2 regions of the Lysobacter tyrosinilyticus genome follow, and region 1 is predicted to be linked to the other one. Evidence: riboswitches for the same ligand, from Rfam matches in the RefSeq annotation. Region 1 holds a riboswitch; the other holds the start of a gene.

Evidence for each region. Region 1 has a riboswitch for cyclic di-GMP ahead of ACYVGK_RS04015 (autotransporter outer membrane beta-barrel domain-containing protein). Riboswitches for the same ligand answer to the same signal wherever they lie in the genome.
Region 2: another riboswitch for cyclic di-GMP. It lies ahead of ACYVGK_RS03415 (isopeptide-forming domain-containing fimbrial protein); the one in region 1 lies ahead of ACYVGK_RS04015 (autotransporter outer membrane beta-barrel domain-containing protein).

What each region holds. Positions count from the first base shown of each region.
Region 1 covers NZ_BAAGXN010000001.1:956,637-964,295, reverse strand. The annotation lists partial or broken gene rimK (30S ribosomal protein S6--L-glutamate ligase) at 1-657, opposite strand, end outside; gene ACYVGK_RS04025 (ATP-dependent zinc protease family protein) at 654-1,196, opposite strand; tRNA gene ACYVGK_RS04020 (tRNA-Gly) at 1,316-1,389, opposite strand; gene ACYVGK_RS04015 (autotransporter outer membrane beta-barrel domain-containing protein) at 1,487-3,316, opposite strand; gene thiS (sulfur carrier protein ThiS) at 3,498-3,698, shown strand; cyclic di-GMP riboswitch class I at 3,769-3,858, opposite strand; gene ACYVGK_RS04005 (thiazole synthase) at 4,070-4,876, shown strand; gene trmB (tRNA (guanosine(46)-N7)-methyltransferase TrmB) at 4,876-5,616, shown strand; gene ACYVGK_RS03995 (SLC13 family permease) at 5,739-7,583, shown strand.
Region 2 covers NZ_BAAGXN010000001.1:802,497-810,155, reverse strand. The annotation lists gene ACYVGK_RS03415 (isopeptide-forming domain-containing fimbrial protein) at 1-2,161, opposite strand, end outside; cyclic di-GMP riboswitch class I at 2,244-2,333, opposite strand; gene ACYVGK_RS03410 (AgmX/PglI C-terminal domain-containing protein) at 2,388-3,782, opposite strand; gene ACYVGK_RS03405 (ExbD/TolR family protein) at 3,791-4,297, opposite strand; gene ACYVGK_RS03400 (ExbD/TolR family protein) at 4,294-4,800, opposite strand; gene ACYVGK_RS03395 (MotA/TolQ/ExbB proton channel family protein) at 4,823-5,494, opposite strand; gene ACYVGK_RS03390 (hypothetical protein) at 5,562-5,936, opposite strand; gene ACYVGK_RS03385 (tetratricopeptide repeat protein) at 5,936-6,583, opposite strand; gene ACYVGK_RS03380 (tetratricopeptide repeat protein) at 6,567-7,659, opposite strand, start outside.

The sequences.
Region 1 (7,659 bases):
GGTGCCGCCACGATGCAGGTTCGAACGGAAGTCGCCCTTAGGTGCCTGCCGCTTCATCGCGGCGACCACCGCGTCGCCGACGACGAAGCAACGCAAGTCGGCGCCCTTCGCTTCAGCGACGAATTCCTGGACCAGGAAATTGGCATAGAGGCCGCGCAAGGCCTCGATCACGCCACGCGAAGCCGAGGGCTTCTCGGTGAGCATGACGCCGGCGCCTTGGGTGCCCTCGTTGAGCTTGATCACATGAGGCGGCGGGCCAAGCATCGCCAGCAGGTCGTGGGTGTCGTCCGGGTTGTCGCCAAACACCGTGGCCGGCAGGCCGATGCCCTGCGCCGCCAACAGCTGATGGCAGCGCAACTTGTCGCGCGCCTTGAGGATCGCATCGGAAGAGTTGGGCGAATAAGTGCCCATCAGCTCGAACTGGCGCAGCACCGCCGAGCCATAGCGCGTGATCGACGCACCCACCCGCGGGATCACCGCGTCGTAGTCCGCCAGTTCCCGGCCTTTGTAGTGCATGGTGAAGCCGTCGCTGGCGATGCGCATGTAGCAGCGCAGCGGGTCGAGCACGCGCACGCTGTGGCCGCGCTCCCGCGCGGCTTCCACCAGGCGCCGTGTGGAGTAGAGCTTGCTGTTGCGCGAAAGGATCGCGAGTTTCATGGAAGACGCCGTAAAGAGGTAAGCGGATTGCGTGTGTCGTTGAAGGTGGCAGTCACGGCCGGCGTCCTGGCGAAACCACGCTCCCGGTGAGCAAGGCGTGGCTTTCCGTGCAGGAACGAGTGACCCGGATCGACCGCAAACAGCCCGGCCATCGCCGTGCGTCCAAGCAGCATCGGGAACAGCATGCCTTGCCGATCGGTCAGGTTTATTTCGATTTCGCGCTCGAGTCCGGCCAGCGCCAGGGTCGTGCGCAGGAAGATGCGCCGCGTGCGGTGTCCGCCGGAATCGATGACATCGCGCTCATCGTAGATCGGCGCGGCCGCCTGCAGCATCGCCTCGCCGTGCCCGTCGTTGCTGAGCCGGAAGCCGACCCAGGGCGCACCGCGTTCGCTGAACCGCCAGCAACCATCGACGTGCAACGCCGAACTGCGTGCGCCGCTGTCGATCTTGCATCGCACCGCAGGCAGGCCCAGCCGCGGCAGGCCCACCCACTCCCGCCAGCCAAGCACGATCCGCTCCTGGGAAATCTGTCGCTTCACGTCCAGCACTCGCGAAAAGAAAACGGCAGTCACTGTGACGCGACTGCCGTTACGGTTTTGTTGCTGCGTGGCAACTGGTTGCAGCCTTCAACTACAGCCACCTGTTGCACGCATCGAACTGGAGCGGGTGATGGGAATCGAACCCACGCTATCGGCTTGGGAAGCCGAAGTTCTACCATTGAACTACACCCGCCTGACGGGGCGCAGTCTATGCCCCGGCTTGGCGGCTTGGCAACGCAAAAGCAAAGGGCCCCGCAGGGCCCTTGCTGTTTTTCACCTGCGGTGCAGCGTCAGAAGCCGCCACCGACGGTGACGAACACCGTAGCGTGGTCGGCGTTCTTCTGCCCCGTGGTCACGCTCGCACCCATGTTCGCATCCAGGCCGAAGAGCTTGGTGCGCGTACCAAAGGTCAGCGTCGCGTAGCTCTGGTCGAACTTGACGCCCGGCACGGCATACGGCGCGGTGTTCGGCATCGACTGGAGCTGCGCGAACACTTCCTTGTCCTGGTCTTCGAATTCGTGGTCCGCGGTCAGGCGCGCGTACGGCTTGAGGTGATCATTGATCGCGTAGCTGGCCTGCCAGCCGACGCTGCTGATCATCGAATCGAAGCTCTGGTCCGCGTAGGCTAGCGAAGTCGACTGCTCCGGATGGTTTTCGGCGTAGCCGTCGATATCGATGCGCTGTGCGAGCACGCTCACCACCGGACCATGGCGCAGCGCGCCCTCGCCGAACTCCCAGCCCGCGCTGATGCCGGCGCTGAGGTTCTCGCCGTCTGCCGAGCCGCTGTGCCTGCGCACGACCGGGCCGAGCACCACGTCGCGATCGATGTCGAAGTCGACCTTGCTCCAGCTCACTTGGCCATTGACCCACGCGCCGTTATCGCCGTACCAGCCGGCGAAGCCACCCAGGCTCATGTCGGTCTGATCGAAGCTGCCGCCGCGACGGCCGAAGTCCTGACCCTGGCGACCGTAACCGGCGAAGGCACCGTAAACCAGGTTGCCGCGGTTCCAGTCGACACCGAAGGTCAGCGTCGGACCAGCGCCGTCGTAGATATCACCGTCGCCGTAACGCTGGAAATCGCCACGCACATCGCTCCACCACTTCATGCCATCGGCGTCGGGCTTGCCGGCATGTGCGGCGACGCGCTCGGCGCGCGAGCGACCGACCATCGAGGCCGAGTTCGGCAGCAATGCGATCTGGCGCGGGGCCTCAAGGATCGACACGGCGTAGTCCGCCAGGATGGCGTGCGCTTCGCTGCTCGGATGCACGCCGTCGGCAAAGGCGCGGCCGCTGCCCACGCTCACGCAGGTGAGCGAAGTGCCGGCGCAAGCAGGAATGACCGCGCTATTGAAGCCGTACGCGCCGGGATTCGCACTGATCTCGTGCAGCAGCGTGTAGGTGTCGAGCGGAATCACGCGCAGGTTCGCCGCGGCGATGCCACCGAACAGAGTCTGGTTGTAACCGTTCACCAGCGCGGTGATGTTGGCCGAACCGGTCGGACCCTGCGACAGGCCGAACGGAGTGACGCCGACGTCCGGCATGGTCGGTACGAGGATGTAGCGCGCGCCGGCCGTGGTCAGCTGGTTGATCAGGCCGACCTGCATCGTCGCCGAACCCATCAGCTGCGCCGGAGTAATGCCGCCGTTGAGCGTGTAGAACAGGTCATTGGCGCCGCCCCAAACGGTGTACAGCGCGTTCGGATCGGCCACGCCACCGGTGCGGGTCAGATAGGCACCGACCTGGAGCCCGAGCGACGGCGCGAACTGGGTCGGCACCGACGGCGGAAAGCCCAGCCCCAGCTTCACCGTAGCGCCGCCGGCGGCGTAGTTGTTGCCGGTGCCGGCCACGATGCCGGTATTGGTCAGGCCCCACGCGGACGAAGCATCGGTGCCGTAATAGTTGGCGAGGTACTCGGACCACACCAGGCCCGGGTTGGTGGTGAAGCGGCCGACAGTAGCGGCGCTGGGACCGGCGTTCTGCACCAGGAACGGGCGGTAGAAGCCCGAGTCGGTCAGGCTGTCGCCGAAGAACACCGTATTGCTGAAGGTTCCCGCAAATGCAGGTGCCGCAGCGAGCGCCAGAGCCGTGGCAAGCAGGCAGCGGACGGGCTTGTTCATCATTCCTTTTCTCTCCCCGATGGGTTTTCTTATGGTTGGTCCTGTGCGTTGGCGCATACGCCAACGCATGGCGTCGCATCGAACCATGCCGTGACGCGGCGCACAAGCCGCAACGCCGCAAGCGCTATCCGCGCTGGCCGTGACCGCGGCGCGCGGGGACAATACGCGCATGGAATCCCAGTCCTTGAACGTCATCCTCAACGGCGAGCCGCGCGCGCTCGCTGCCCCGGCGACCGTGCTCGAACTACTGCAGGCCGAAGGCCTGGGCGCGCGTCGTGTGGCGGTCGAAGTCAATGGCGAAATCGTCCCGCGCAGTCGCCATGGCGAACATGCTCTGCAAGCCGGGGATCGCGTCGAGATCGTGCACGCACTGGGCGGCGGCTGAGTTGCCCTTATCGCCTCGAGGCTGACCGGGCCGGGCGCCGCCGGCGCAAGGACGCGGTCCGCACCGGCGGTAAGGGAACCCGGCCATCACAGACGGAGGGAGGCGTCTGGATCCGTGGGCTTTGCGGCCCCGACTCTCGCCGGGTGTGCTCTTTGCGTACCGCACGGTGCAAACCGCGCGTGGCAGGCAGTCTTCGCCGGGGAAGCGCAGGGGAACGCCCCCTTCCGGGCCCGAGGTTTCCTGCTCTCCGATTCAACGCGAAGGCATGGCCCTGCAGGCCAGCCGGTCCCACCCCCCAGATGGGGGATGCCGTCGACATCGCCCGCCCACCAGCAGGCCGGCAAAGTGAGCGGCACTGCTAAAATCGCCGGATGACGCTTCCCGCCCTCTTCACGCCGCCCGCGGACCCGTTGGTCATCGCCGGCAAGGCCTATAACTCCCGTCTTCTCACCGGTACCGGCAAGTTCAAGGACCTCGACGAGACGCGCCGGGCCACCGATGCCGCCGGCGCGCAGATCGTTACGGTCGCGATCCGCCGCACCAACATCGGCCAGAACCCGGGCGAGCCCAACCTGCTCGACGTGCTGCCGCCGCACCTGTACACGATCCTCCCCAACACCGCCGGCTGCTATACCGCCGACGACGCAGTCCGCACCTGCCGCCTGGCGCGCGAGCTGCTCGATGGCCACAACCTGGTCAAACTCGAAGTGCTGGGCGACCAGAAGACCCTGTATCCCGACGTCGTGCAGACCCTGGCCGCCGCCGAAACGCTGGTGAAGGACGGCTTCGACGTGATGGTCTACACCAGCGACGATCCGATCCTGTGCAAGCGCCTGGAGGAAATCGGCTGCGTGGCGGTGATGCCGCTGGCCGCGCCGATCGGTTCCGGCCTTGGCATCCAGAACAAGTACAACCTGATCGAGATCGTCGAGAACGCGAAGGTGCCGATCATCGTCGACGCCGGCGTCGGCACCGCCTCGGATGCCTCGATCGCGATGGAACTGGGTTGCGACGGCGTGCTGATGAACACAGCGATCGCCGGCGCGAAGGATCCGGTGCTGATGGCGCATGCAATGAAGCTCGCGGTCGAAGCCGGCCGCGCCGCGTTCAAGGCCGGTCGCATTCCGCGCAAGCGTTACGCCAGCGCTTCGTCGCCGGTGGATGGGCTGATCGCCTGATGGTCGATCAGGACACCAATGGACAGGGCAGCAAGAAGGCCCCGCCCAAGCCTTTCACCGTCGAAGAAGGCCACCGCAAGGTCCGCAGCTTCGTGTTGCGTCAGGGCCGCTTCACGCCGGCGCAACAGCGCGCGTTCGACGAGCTGTGGCCGCGGTTCGGCCTCGACTACGCAGGCAGCGCGCGCGACTACGATGCCGTGTTCGGACGCAAGGCCCCGCGTGTGGTCGAAATCGGCTTCGGCAACGGTGAGGCGCTGCGTTTCGCCGCACAGCAGGATCCCTCGCGCAACTACATCGGCATCGAAGTGCACGCGCCCGGCGTGGGCCGGCTGCTCAATGCTCTGGCGCAGGACGGCAGCGACCACGTGCGCCTGTATCACCACGATGCAGTGGAAGTGCTGACGAACGAGATCGCCGACGGCTCGCTGGACGAGATCCGCATCTACTTCCCCGATCCCTGGCACAAGAAGCGCCACAACAAGCGCCGCCTCGTGCAACCTGACTTCGCGAAACTGCTCGTCAGCAAAATCGCCAGCGGCGGGCGCTTGCACCTCGCCACCGATTGGCAGGACTATGCCGAGCAGATGTGGGATGTGCTCGACGCAACAAAGGGCATCGTCAATCGCGCCGGGGAGCGCGGGATGGTGCCGCGACCGGAGTGGCGTCCGCAAACGCATTTCGAGACCCGCGGCCAGAAGCTCGGCCACGGGGTGTGGGACCTGTTGTACGACAAGCCCTAAGGCGCAAGGCACAGCTTTGTAGAGCGGAGCTTGCTCCGCTGCTTCTTGCTTTCGGGCGCGCTTGAGAAAAGGCAGCGGAGCAAGCTCCGCTCTACAGAAAAGCAGAGCAACCAGACATCGCGATGGACACCGCCCTCCCGCTCACCACCGACATGAAGCTCGTTCTCGGGCTGGTGGTGTTCACGATGGTGATGTTCCTGTTCGAGCGGATCCGCGCGGACGTCGTCGCCCTGGTCGTGCTGGTCCTGCTCGGCCTGTCGGGCCTGGTCGAACCGGAACTGCTGTTCAACGGCTTCTCCGGTAACGCGGTCATCAGCATCATCGCGACGATGATCCTGGGCGCGGGCCTCGACCGTACCGGCGCGCTCAATCGTCTCGCCGGCTGGTTGCTGCGAAGAGCGAAAGGTGTGGAACAGCGATTATTGCTGTTCACCACCGCCATCGCCGGCTTGAACTCCTCTTTCATGCAGAACCCGTCGGTGATGGCGCTCTACACGCCCGTCGCCTCGCGCCTGTCCTCGCGCACCGGCGTATCGTTGCCACGGTTCCTGTTCCCGATCGCAGCGGCGATCATCATGGGCGGCGCGCTGACCATGGTCGGCAATTCGCCGCTGATGCTGCTCAACGACCTGCTCAGCGCGGCCAATTCGAATCTGCCTTCAGGTGCGGCGACCATCGAACCGCTGAAGATGTTCGCGCCACTGCCGATCGGCGTGGCTCTGCTGGCTACTTCGCTCGCCTACTTCCATTTCTTCGGCGACAAGCTGCTGCGCGACAAGCAGGAAGCCGGAGGCGGCGCCACCCCGGCGCGCACACAGAGCTATTTCGCCAAGACCTACGGCATCGAAGGCGATGTGTACGAACTCACGGTTAGCGCCGACAGCCCGCTGGTGGGCATGTCGATCGGCGAAGCCGAGGCGCTGCGTGGTGCGCCGCTGCTGCTGGCGCTGAAAGACGGCGACGATTCGCGCCTTTCGCCGCCGGCCGATGCCCGCATCTGGGTGGGCAGCGTGCTCGGTGCGATGGGCGAGAAGCAGGCGGTCGCCGACTTCGCGCAGAACCAGTTCCTGCGCCTGAGTTCACGCCTGCGCAACTTCGCCGACCTGTTCAATCCCAGCCGCGCCGGCATTTCCGAAGCGGTGGTGCCGCCGACTTCGAAATTCCTCGGCAAGAAGGCCGGCGACCTGGGCTTCCGCAAGAACCTCGGCCTGAGCCTGCTCGCGGTGAATCGCGACAAGCATGTGCTGCGCGAGGACCTGCGCAACATCACCCTGCGCAGCGGCGACATGCTCGTACTGCACAGCATCTGGACCGACCTGGCCGAAGCCGCCGAGAGCAAGGATCTGGTCGTCGTCACCGATTACCCGAAGGGCGAACAGCGGCCGCACAAGCTCAAGATCGCGCTGGCGATCTTCACGGTGTCGATGCTGCTGGCCCTGTCCTCGCGCCTGCCGGTGTCGATCGCGCTGATGACCGGTGTCGCCGGCATGCTGATCGCCGGTGTGCTGCACATCGAAGAGGCCTACGCCGCGATCAACTGGCGCACCGTGTTCCTGATGGCGTGCCTGATTCCACTGGGCTGGGCGATGGACTCCAGCGGTGCGGCAGCGTGGGTCGCCGGACATTCATTGGAACAACTGCCGCATGGCACGCCGGTATGGGTGCTGGAGCTGCTGGTGGGTGTGCTGACCACCGCGTTCTCGCTGGTGATCAGTCATGTCGGCGCCACCATCGTGATGGTGCCGTTGGCGATCAATCTCGCTCTGGCTTCGGAAGGCAACCCCACCGCATTCGCGCTGATCGTCGCGCTGTCGGCGTCGAACAACTTCATGACCGCCTCGAATCCGGTGATCTCGATGGTCGTCGGTCCGGCCGGCTATACCGGCAAGGAACTGTGGCGGATCGGTGGACCGTTGGCGCTGCTTTATACGGTCGTGATCGTTGCCGTGATCCAGCTGATGTTCTAGCGCCTGCGCTCCCGTAGATCCGAGCCTGCTCGGATTGCTTCTTGTACCGAGCACGATAAGACCCACCGAGCAGGCT
Region 2 (7,659 bases), 150 kb from region 1:
AGGTCGGCTGGTCGACGCTGATGTCCAGGTCTTCGGGATCGAACGTGATCGCGCCGCCGGTGTGGCTGCCGGTGCTAGTGCCGTTGTCCACCAGGGTGTAGCTCTGCGTTCCCTGCCCGGCACACAGCGTCTTGAAGCGCAGGTCCACGGTGTTGTGCAGGCCCAGCAGACCGGACTGATCCGGGTCGGTGGGTTCGGGGCGCTGGTACAGCGGCGTACCCGGGTCTTCGGTCTGCACGTCGAGGTCGGCGGCGCGGTCGAAGTCCTTCGGATCCTTCAGCACGATCGCGAAGCGGATCACCAGTACGTCGCCGTGACGCATCAGATTCGCATAGACATGACCATTGCCGTCCGGCGCGCCACCGTAAGCCGAGTCCGGGTTGCGATCGTTGTAGTTGGTCGTGCTGGACAGCTTGAATTCCGGAGCGCCGTTTGCCAGATAGCTGGTGCTGTCGCCGGTGTTCGCCGGGATGGCGCCGTTGCGGTTGCTCCAGGTCAGCGTGTCGATGCGCCCCGGATAGGCACCGTAGAACGAACGGTTGCCGACATTCGCCGGATCGATCAGGCGCGGCGCATAACCGGGGTCGATGACATAACCCGCCGGCAGCGCGTCCTTCAGGTGATAGCCCATGGCCGGATCGAACCAGACCGTGCCGCCGCTCTGGTTGCTCAGCACCACGGTCACCAGCCCGCGCATGCCCACGGTGGCGCTGCCGTCGATACCGGTCAGGGTGCGGGTGACCTGCAAGGCGGCCTGCGCCGGGGCGTTGCTGCCCCCCTGGCCGTAGTAAGTCTTGAGCGTGGCGTTGTCGGTCAGGTTGGCGGATTGCAGAAGACCGCCCGGCGGTGTCTGCACCGCGCAACCGAACTGGATGTCGCGCATCTGGTTGGTCATGGGCGTGCCGCTGGAGCACGACGCGTTGCGCTGCACTTTGCCGACCACGTAAAGGTTGATGTTCGCGCCAGCCGCGATGTCGACGGCATCCACCGACGTGCCCGGCGTCACCGCGTTGACCGTGTTCGCATACGGCGCGGGAATGTCGCCGTTGAGACCGAACGGCGCCGGCACGGCCCAGTCGGCCAGGACGTTGCCGGTCAGCGCCATCGTGGTCACGCAGACCGAACCGGCCGGCAGCACGCCGTCGGCCGCCGCAATCGCGTCCGCCGCCACCTGCGTCGGGCAGACATAGTGCGCGTTCATGACGTCGGCGCGCGATATCACGTCGTCGATGCGCAGATCCTGCAGCGGCGCATCGCCCTGGTTGGCGATGTTCAAACGCCAGACGATGTCGTCGTCGTTGTGACCGTACACCGTGTCGCTGCGGGTCGCCTCTCTCTGTCCGGCGTCGTAGTTCCATCCCTGCTTGTAGATCTGCAGGTTCGGCTGGCGCACGTCGATGCTGCCAGTGTGATTCAACGCGGGATTGAACGCCGTGGTTCCCGGCGGAAAGCCGTTGTGCCAGTTGGTGTCGTTGTTGGGCAACTCGCGCGAATTGGCGATCGAACAACTGTCGGCCATCGAGCTGATGTTGATCTGTGCCTGCGCGGTCGGGTTGGCGTTGTACAGGCTTTCCGGGGTGTTGGTCGGCGCGCGATGGATCGGGATGCGGATGTCGCGTGTACTCGGGTTGCCGCGCGAGCCATTGGCCAGTGCACCCAGGTTGCGGATGGTGATCTGGTTGCCCGCCGCGTTGACCACGAAGTTGGTCCAGTTGGCGCCGCCAACGGTGACATTGGCGCCGGCGTAGTACACCAGGCCGTTGTTCGGCAGAGTGATCACCACGCTGTTGGACGAATAGTTGATGTCGGGATTCGACGTGCCGTAGGTGGGATTGACCCGCCACTGGTCGATCGTGTTGTTGCCGACGTTGATGGTGCGTTGTTCGAAGGGAACGTTGTTCTGGCTGCCGGTGATGAACGGATTGCTCAGGCGCACGGTCACGTAGCCGTAGCCGCACAGCTCGCAGTAGCTGTTGTTGCCGTTGCTCAGCACCTGTACCAGCGCGTTCGGGTTGACGTTGCTGGCAACGCACTGCTGCGCGAAGGCCGTGCCGGTGAAAAAGAATGCGAACGCCGTGCAGGCCCACAGCGCGAAGCTGCGCAGAAGGTGCCGCGCCCGGCCCCTGCCCGCTTTCGTCCCGTCGTTCGCATTCGTTTCCATGTTCTTCTGTTCCTCGTGGTTTTGCCTTGATCGCAAAGCCGACGGGATCCGCGAGAACGCGCGCAGGAAGTCCTGCGCGTTATTCGGCGGTCCCGCTGCCATGGGGCGTGTCGCGCCCTACAGGCCGGTGACTTTGCGTCACCACCTTTCGGTGGTTTTGCCTTTGTCGATGTGTTTCTGTTGCCTTGACTTGCCGCGTTCGGCGGCACGGTGCGATCTGATGTCTTCAGCCTGCCGGCAGGAAGTTCATCGGATAGACGATCGTCACCGCCGGCACGTCCTTGGCGCCGAAGTTGAAGCCCTTCACGCGGGCCACGATGTCGGAGATCAGCGCGGGCGCTTCCATTTCCGACGACTTCACTTGTGCCATCGACACGCTGCCATCCGGTTCGATGGTCAGGCGCAGGATGACCTTGCCCTGCAACGTCGCGTCGTTACGCAACTCGCGTTGGTACAGGCGGTACAGCGCGGACTTGTAACGATCGAAGACGACCTGGATCTCCTCGTCGGAACGTCCGCCACGCCGCGAGGCGCCACTCGTCGCGGAATCCTTGGCCGCGATCGCGTTGATGCCGCTGCTGGCCCGCGTCAGTGCCGTGCCCTTGATCGCCGCGCGCTCGCCACCACCGCTGCCGAAGCTGCGACTTTCGGCGGCAAGATTGATGCCGCTGCTGCCACCCGCGGCGCTGCTGGTCAGCATCGAACGTTCTGGACGCGCCGCGCCCGTATCGGTGCTGAGCTTCGCCGCCTTGCCGAGATTGGCCGCGGTGGGCATGTCGTCGACGGCCTTGAGCGCGTCCTTGAACGCAAGGATGCCCTGCGGCTTCGGCGTCTGCGGCTGGTTCGGTGCGACCGGACGCTCGACGTTCGCGACTTCGGTACGCGGCGTCGGCTTGTGTTCGACCTTGCGCTCGACCGGCTTCTTGAGTTCCGGCGGCGGCGGCGGCGCCTGTTCCAGCTTCTTCTGTTCCGGAATCACGGTGACCACGCGCTCGGGCATGTCTTCCGGCGCGAGCACCGGCTTCTCCGGAATCTTGATGAACGGGATCACGACGACGAGCAGCAGCCATACGCACAGCGCGATGGCCAGGCCCTTGCGCGAGCGCCGGTCTTCGTCGCCGCGCATCCACAGCATGAGATGCGGACGCACGCGGCCGGCGTCGAGTTCGCGCTCGACGATCCATTCGTTGCGTTGGCGGTCCAGCTCTTCCTGATGCTCGAAGGCTTCGTCTTCCAGCAGGAACAGTTCTTCGTTTTGTTCGCCGATCCGCTCTACCAGCGCGCCGCGGCGCGCTTCGACTTCGTTGATCTGGGCCCGCACCGCTTCGGTGCGGCGGCGTGCGCGGGCGATGTATCCGGCCGATGCACCGTTCGCGGCCAGGCCGTCCCAGAACAGATCCGCGCCGCCGACCTGCTCCAACTCTTCGAGCGCATGGCACGCCTGCTCGAGCAGCCGATGGCGGACGCGTTCGCTTGCGAAGCCTTCGAGCTCTTCTTCGATGACGGCGAGGTCGTGCGCGAACTCATCTAGTCGCGCACGTGCTTCCGCGATCTGTTCGGCGAGTGCCGCCTGGGCCTCGGCGGGATGGGTTTCAAGTTCCATTGCGTTGGTATCGGTCATGACCTGCCTCAACCACCGGCCGGCGCACTGCCGCCCGTTTCAAGCACGGCTAGCGACAACTTGTCGTACGCAGCCGCGGTGCAGGTAGTCATCACCTTGCGGATTACCTCGTACGGCAAGCCTCTGTCGGCCAGCACGGTGATCTCGCGATGGGCCAGCGCGGCCTGCTGGGCGGCGCCGCTCTTGGTGGTCAGCGGACGCGACAGGTACTCGCGCAACGGCTCGATCAACGCGGCGTTCGGGTCGCGGATCTGGTCCATCGACGCGATCTTTTCGCCCTGCACGAGCAGCATGTCCTTGGTGATCGTCACCACGACGGTCTCGGCGGGCTTGGCCTCGGCGGTGGAGAGCGGGATCTCCACGTTCTTCGCGTTCGGAACCACCTCGACTTCGGTCGAGTAGATCAACAGGAACGCGACCATCACCGACATGATGTCGATCATGGGGATCAGGTTGAGCTGCGGTTCTTCGTGTTGCCTGCGCGCGCCGCGGAACGGGTTGAGCGACATCCTCATGGTGCATCTCCCACGGCGATCTTCGGGAACATCGAAATGCGGCCGGCCGCATCGGGCGTGCCGGTGAAGCCGTTAGCGTTGGCGTTGGCCAGGTCCGTGCTGCGAATCGCGTCCATCACCTGCACCAGATGGTCGTACTCGACATCCGGAGCCATCAGTACCGAAGCCGTGTCGACTTCGACGTGCTGGCCCTTCAGGTTGGCCGCGAGGTTGGTCAGCTGCTTGAGCGGATAAGCCCCGTTCTCAACGGGCAAAACGGCGATCGAGTCGCGGCCGTTGGTCAGCTCCAGGCCTTCCTTGCGCACCATGACTTCGAGGCGGAAGGTCGGCTCGGTAGGCGCACCAGCGGCGGCGCTGGGCAGATCGAGCTGGATGATCGAAATGCGCGAGAACACGGCAGTCATCAGCAGGAACGTGATCATCACGCTGAAGATGTCGATCATCGGCACGAGCATCAGCTCGGTCGGCTTGGCCGGCGGTTTGCGACGGGGCATGAGACCCATGGCGTCTCTCCTGTGCTCTTACTCAGGCGGCCCGGATGTTCTGGACCGAACCCTGCTGGGCGGCGCGGTTGGTGCGCAGCGAAAGCACGTTCAAGTACTTGATCGCGGCCATTTCCAGGCTCTCGACCAGGTGCTGGGTGCGCGAGGTCAGGAACGCATGCATGAACAGCAGCGGCACGGCGGTGCCGAGACCGAACGCCGTACAGTTCATCGCCTCAGAGATGCTGGCCGACAGCATGTTGGCCTTCTCCGCCGGGTTGGCAGTCGCCACCGCGCTGAACGCGCCGATCAGGCCGGACACGGTGCCGAGCAGGCCGACCAGGGTCGCCAGGTTGGCGAAGGTGCCGAGGTAGTGCGTGCGCTTTTCCAGGCGCGGCACGACTTCCATCATGCCTTCCTGCATCGTCTTCTCGACGTCGTCGCGGCGGCGCACGGCGCCCTGCATGGCCAGACCGGCGCCAAGCAGGCGGCCGAGCGGGCTGTTGTCGTCGCCGACGATCTTGCGCGCCTTTTCGAAGTCGCCTTCGCTCAGCGACGGCTCGACCTTGACCCACATGTTCTTGGTCTGCTTCTGCGCACGCGCAATCGTGACCCAGCGTTCGACGGCGATCGCCAGACCGACGAGGCCGACCAGCAGGATCGGGAACATCATCGCGCCGCCGGCTTTGAAGAACTCCGCTACGGAATGAAACATGGCACTGCCCTCACTGAAAAATCGATGGAAGATCCGGGGAAACAAACAACCTGGGTGAAGCCTTGACTCACTCGCTGCCGGTTTTTGGTTCGTCAACCGTGAGTCCGTAGTAATCGAGTTCGCGCATGAACACGTCTTTGTCGACGGGCTGCGTGCTGTCGTCGAGCAGGCGCGAGATGCCTGGGGCATCAGCGAGCTGCGAGCTCTTCCACGGCACGATCACCAGTTCTTTCGGGGTCTCGTCGTTGCCGAGGATCGACAGGCCCGACAGCACCATGTCGCCAGCGGGTGCAGTTGCGCCCTTCTTCGCGTCAGCCGCGTTGGTTTTGGCTTCGTTCTTGGCTTCGTTCTTGGCTTTGCTCTTCGCGTCGTGCGACGCGGGCTCGGCGGCGAACGCCGTAACCGTCGCCAGCGAAAGACACAGGCTCAGGATCACGCGCATCACTTGCCCCCCTTCTCGGCGCGGGCACGCGCACTCGCGACCCAGCCGGCGACCTGCTTGTCGTCGGGCATCGCCTGTTGATAGGCGACGTAGTTGTCGAGCGCACAGGCGGTGTCCTTGAGGTACAGGTCGCAGAGCACGGCAAGGTTGAGCCTGGCGAAATGGAAGCCCGGCGCGGCGGCGAGCGACTTCTCGTACGAAGCGCGCGCATCCTCCAGCTTGCCCAGCTTGCGCTGCACCAGACCGAGTTCGTTCCAGGCGATCGGATGCTTCGGCTGCAGTTCCAGTGCCTGCTTCAGGCTCGCCTCGGCCTTCTCCAGTTCATTGGTCTTGGCGTAGGCGATGCCCAGATCCACATGCGCCGCGGCCAGCTTGGGCTGCTTCGCGATGATCGCCTGCAGCAGGGTGATGCCTTCGGCGTAGCGCTCCTGGGCCAGCAGGCCCGCGGCACGGGCGTAGTCGGAACGCGTCGCACCGTCGATCTTGGTCGACTCGACGATGGTGAAGCCGGTGTCGCTCACGTTCACGCCGGGTGCTTCGCGACGCGCGGCCATGGCCGTGGTCGCGACGTACACAAGCAGGAGCGCGCCGAGGCTCACGCAATGGCGCACGGCACGACGGATGTTCGGATCAGTGCGCGCGGGCATCGGCATCTCCGGTGTTGGCAGGCGTGGCGGGGGCCGTGCTTTCGACGTCGCTGCCGTCGTTTGTTTCGGCCGGTGTTGCCGACACGTTCGCAGGCGCCGCTTCGACAACCTTGGGCACCGGCTTGATGTACTCGTAGCGTTCGGCCTGGCCGAGGAAACCGGTGCTCGCCTCCGGACGCGCATAACGGGCCGGTACCAGCTGGGCCAGGCGCGCCAGACTTTTCTCGATCCATTCGCTGTGAACGCCGGCTTCGAGCAGCTCGATGTTCTTCTCGTGGAGAGCAATCGCCTTTTCCTCGAACGGGAACGCCAGTTCGTCGAGCTGGTCGTTGTAGTCCTGCAGCTCACCGCCCTTCAGGCTGTTCGGTCGCTCGGAGTCGTTGAGCGATCGGCTGAAGTTGGCGTACACCTCGCCCATGTAGAACGTGGCGGCCGCGGTGACGTCGGGCACTTCGTACGGCACCAGCGCGTTGAAGCCCTTGATCGCTTCCGCCATCGACTTCTGCTTGGCGGCCATGCTCTTCTCAAAGGGCAGCTTGAGTTCGAGCGACGCGAAGCGGGCGTACAGCGGCTCGGTCAGCACCAGCGAAGCGCGACCGGCCAGCGTGCGCGTGCGGGTGTTGCGCTCGGCGCCAGCCTTGGCGTCGGCCTGCACGACCTCCTGCAATTCGGCGCGGTAGCGCGTGTCGTCGCCGCGCGTCTTGTAGATGTCGGCCATGTGCTGGCGCGCTTCGATCGCATCGGCGGCGGGCTTTGGGAATTCGCCGACATAGCGGGTGTAAACCGCCAGCGCGCGATCGAAGTCCTTGGCGTCTTCATGCAGCTTGCCCGCGAGCAGCAGCGCTTCGGCGCGCAGCTTGGGATCGGCGGACTCGTTGGCGACGCGTTCGTATTCGCCGGCCGCGCTGCCCAGTTCTCCAGCCTGCTGGAAGGCGCTCGCGATCTGCTTGGTCGCGTCCTTCACCAGCTCGTGGGTCGGGTTGTCGCGGCGGAATTCGTCCAGCACCTGCGCGGCCGTCTTCCAGTCCTGCAGGCGCATGAGTGCGGCGCCCGCGTCGTACTGCGCGCCGGCGCGG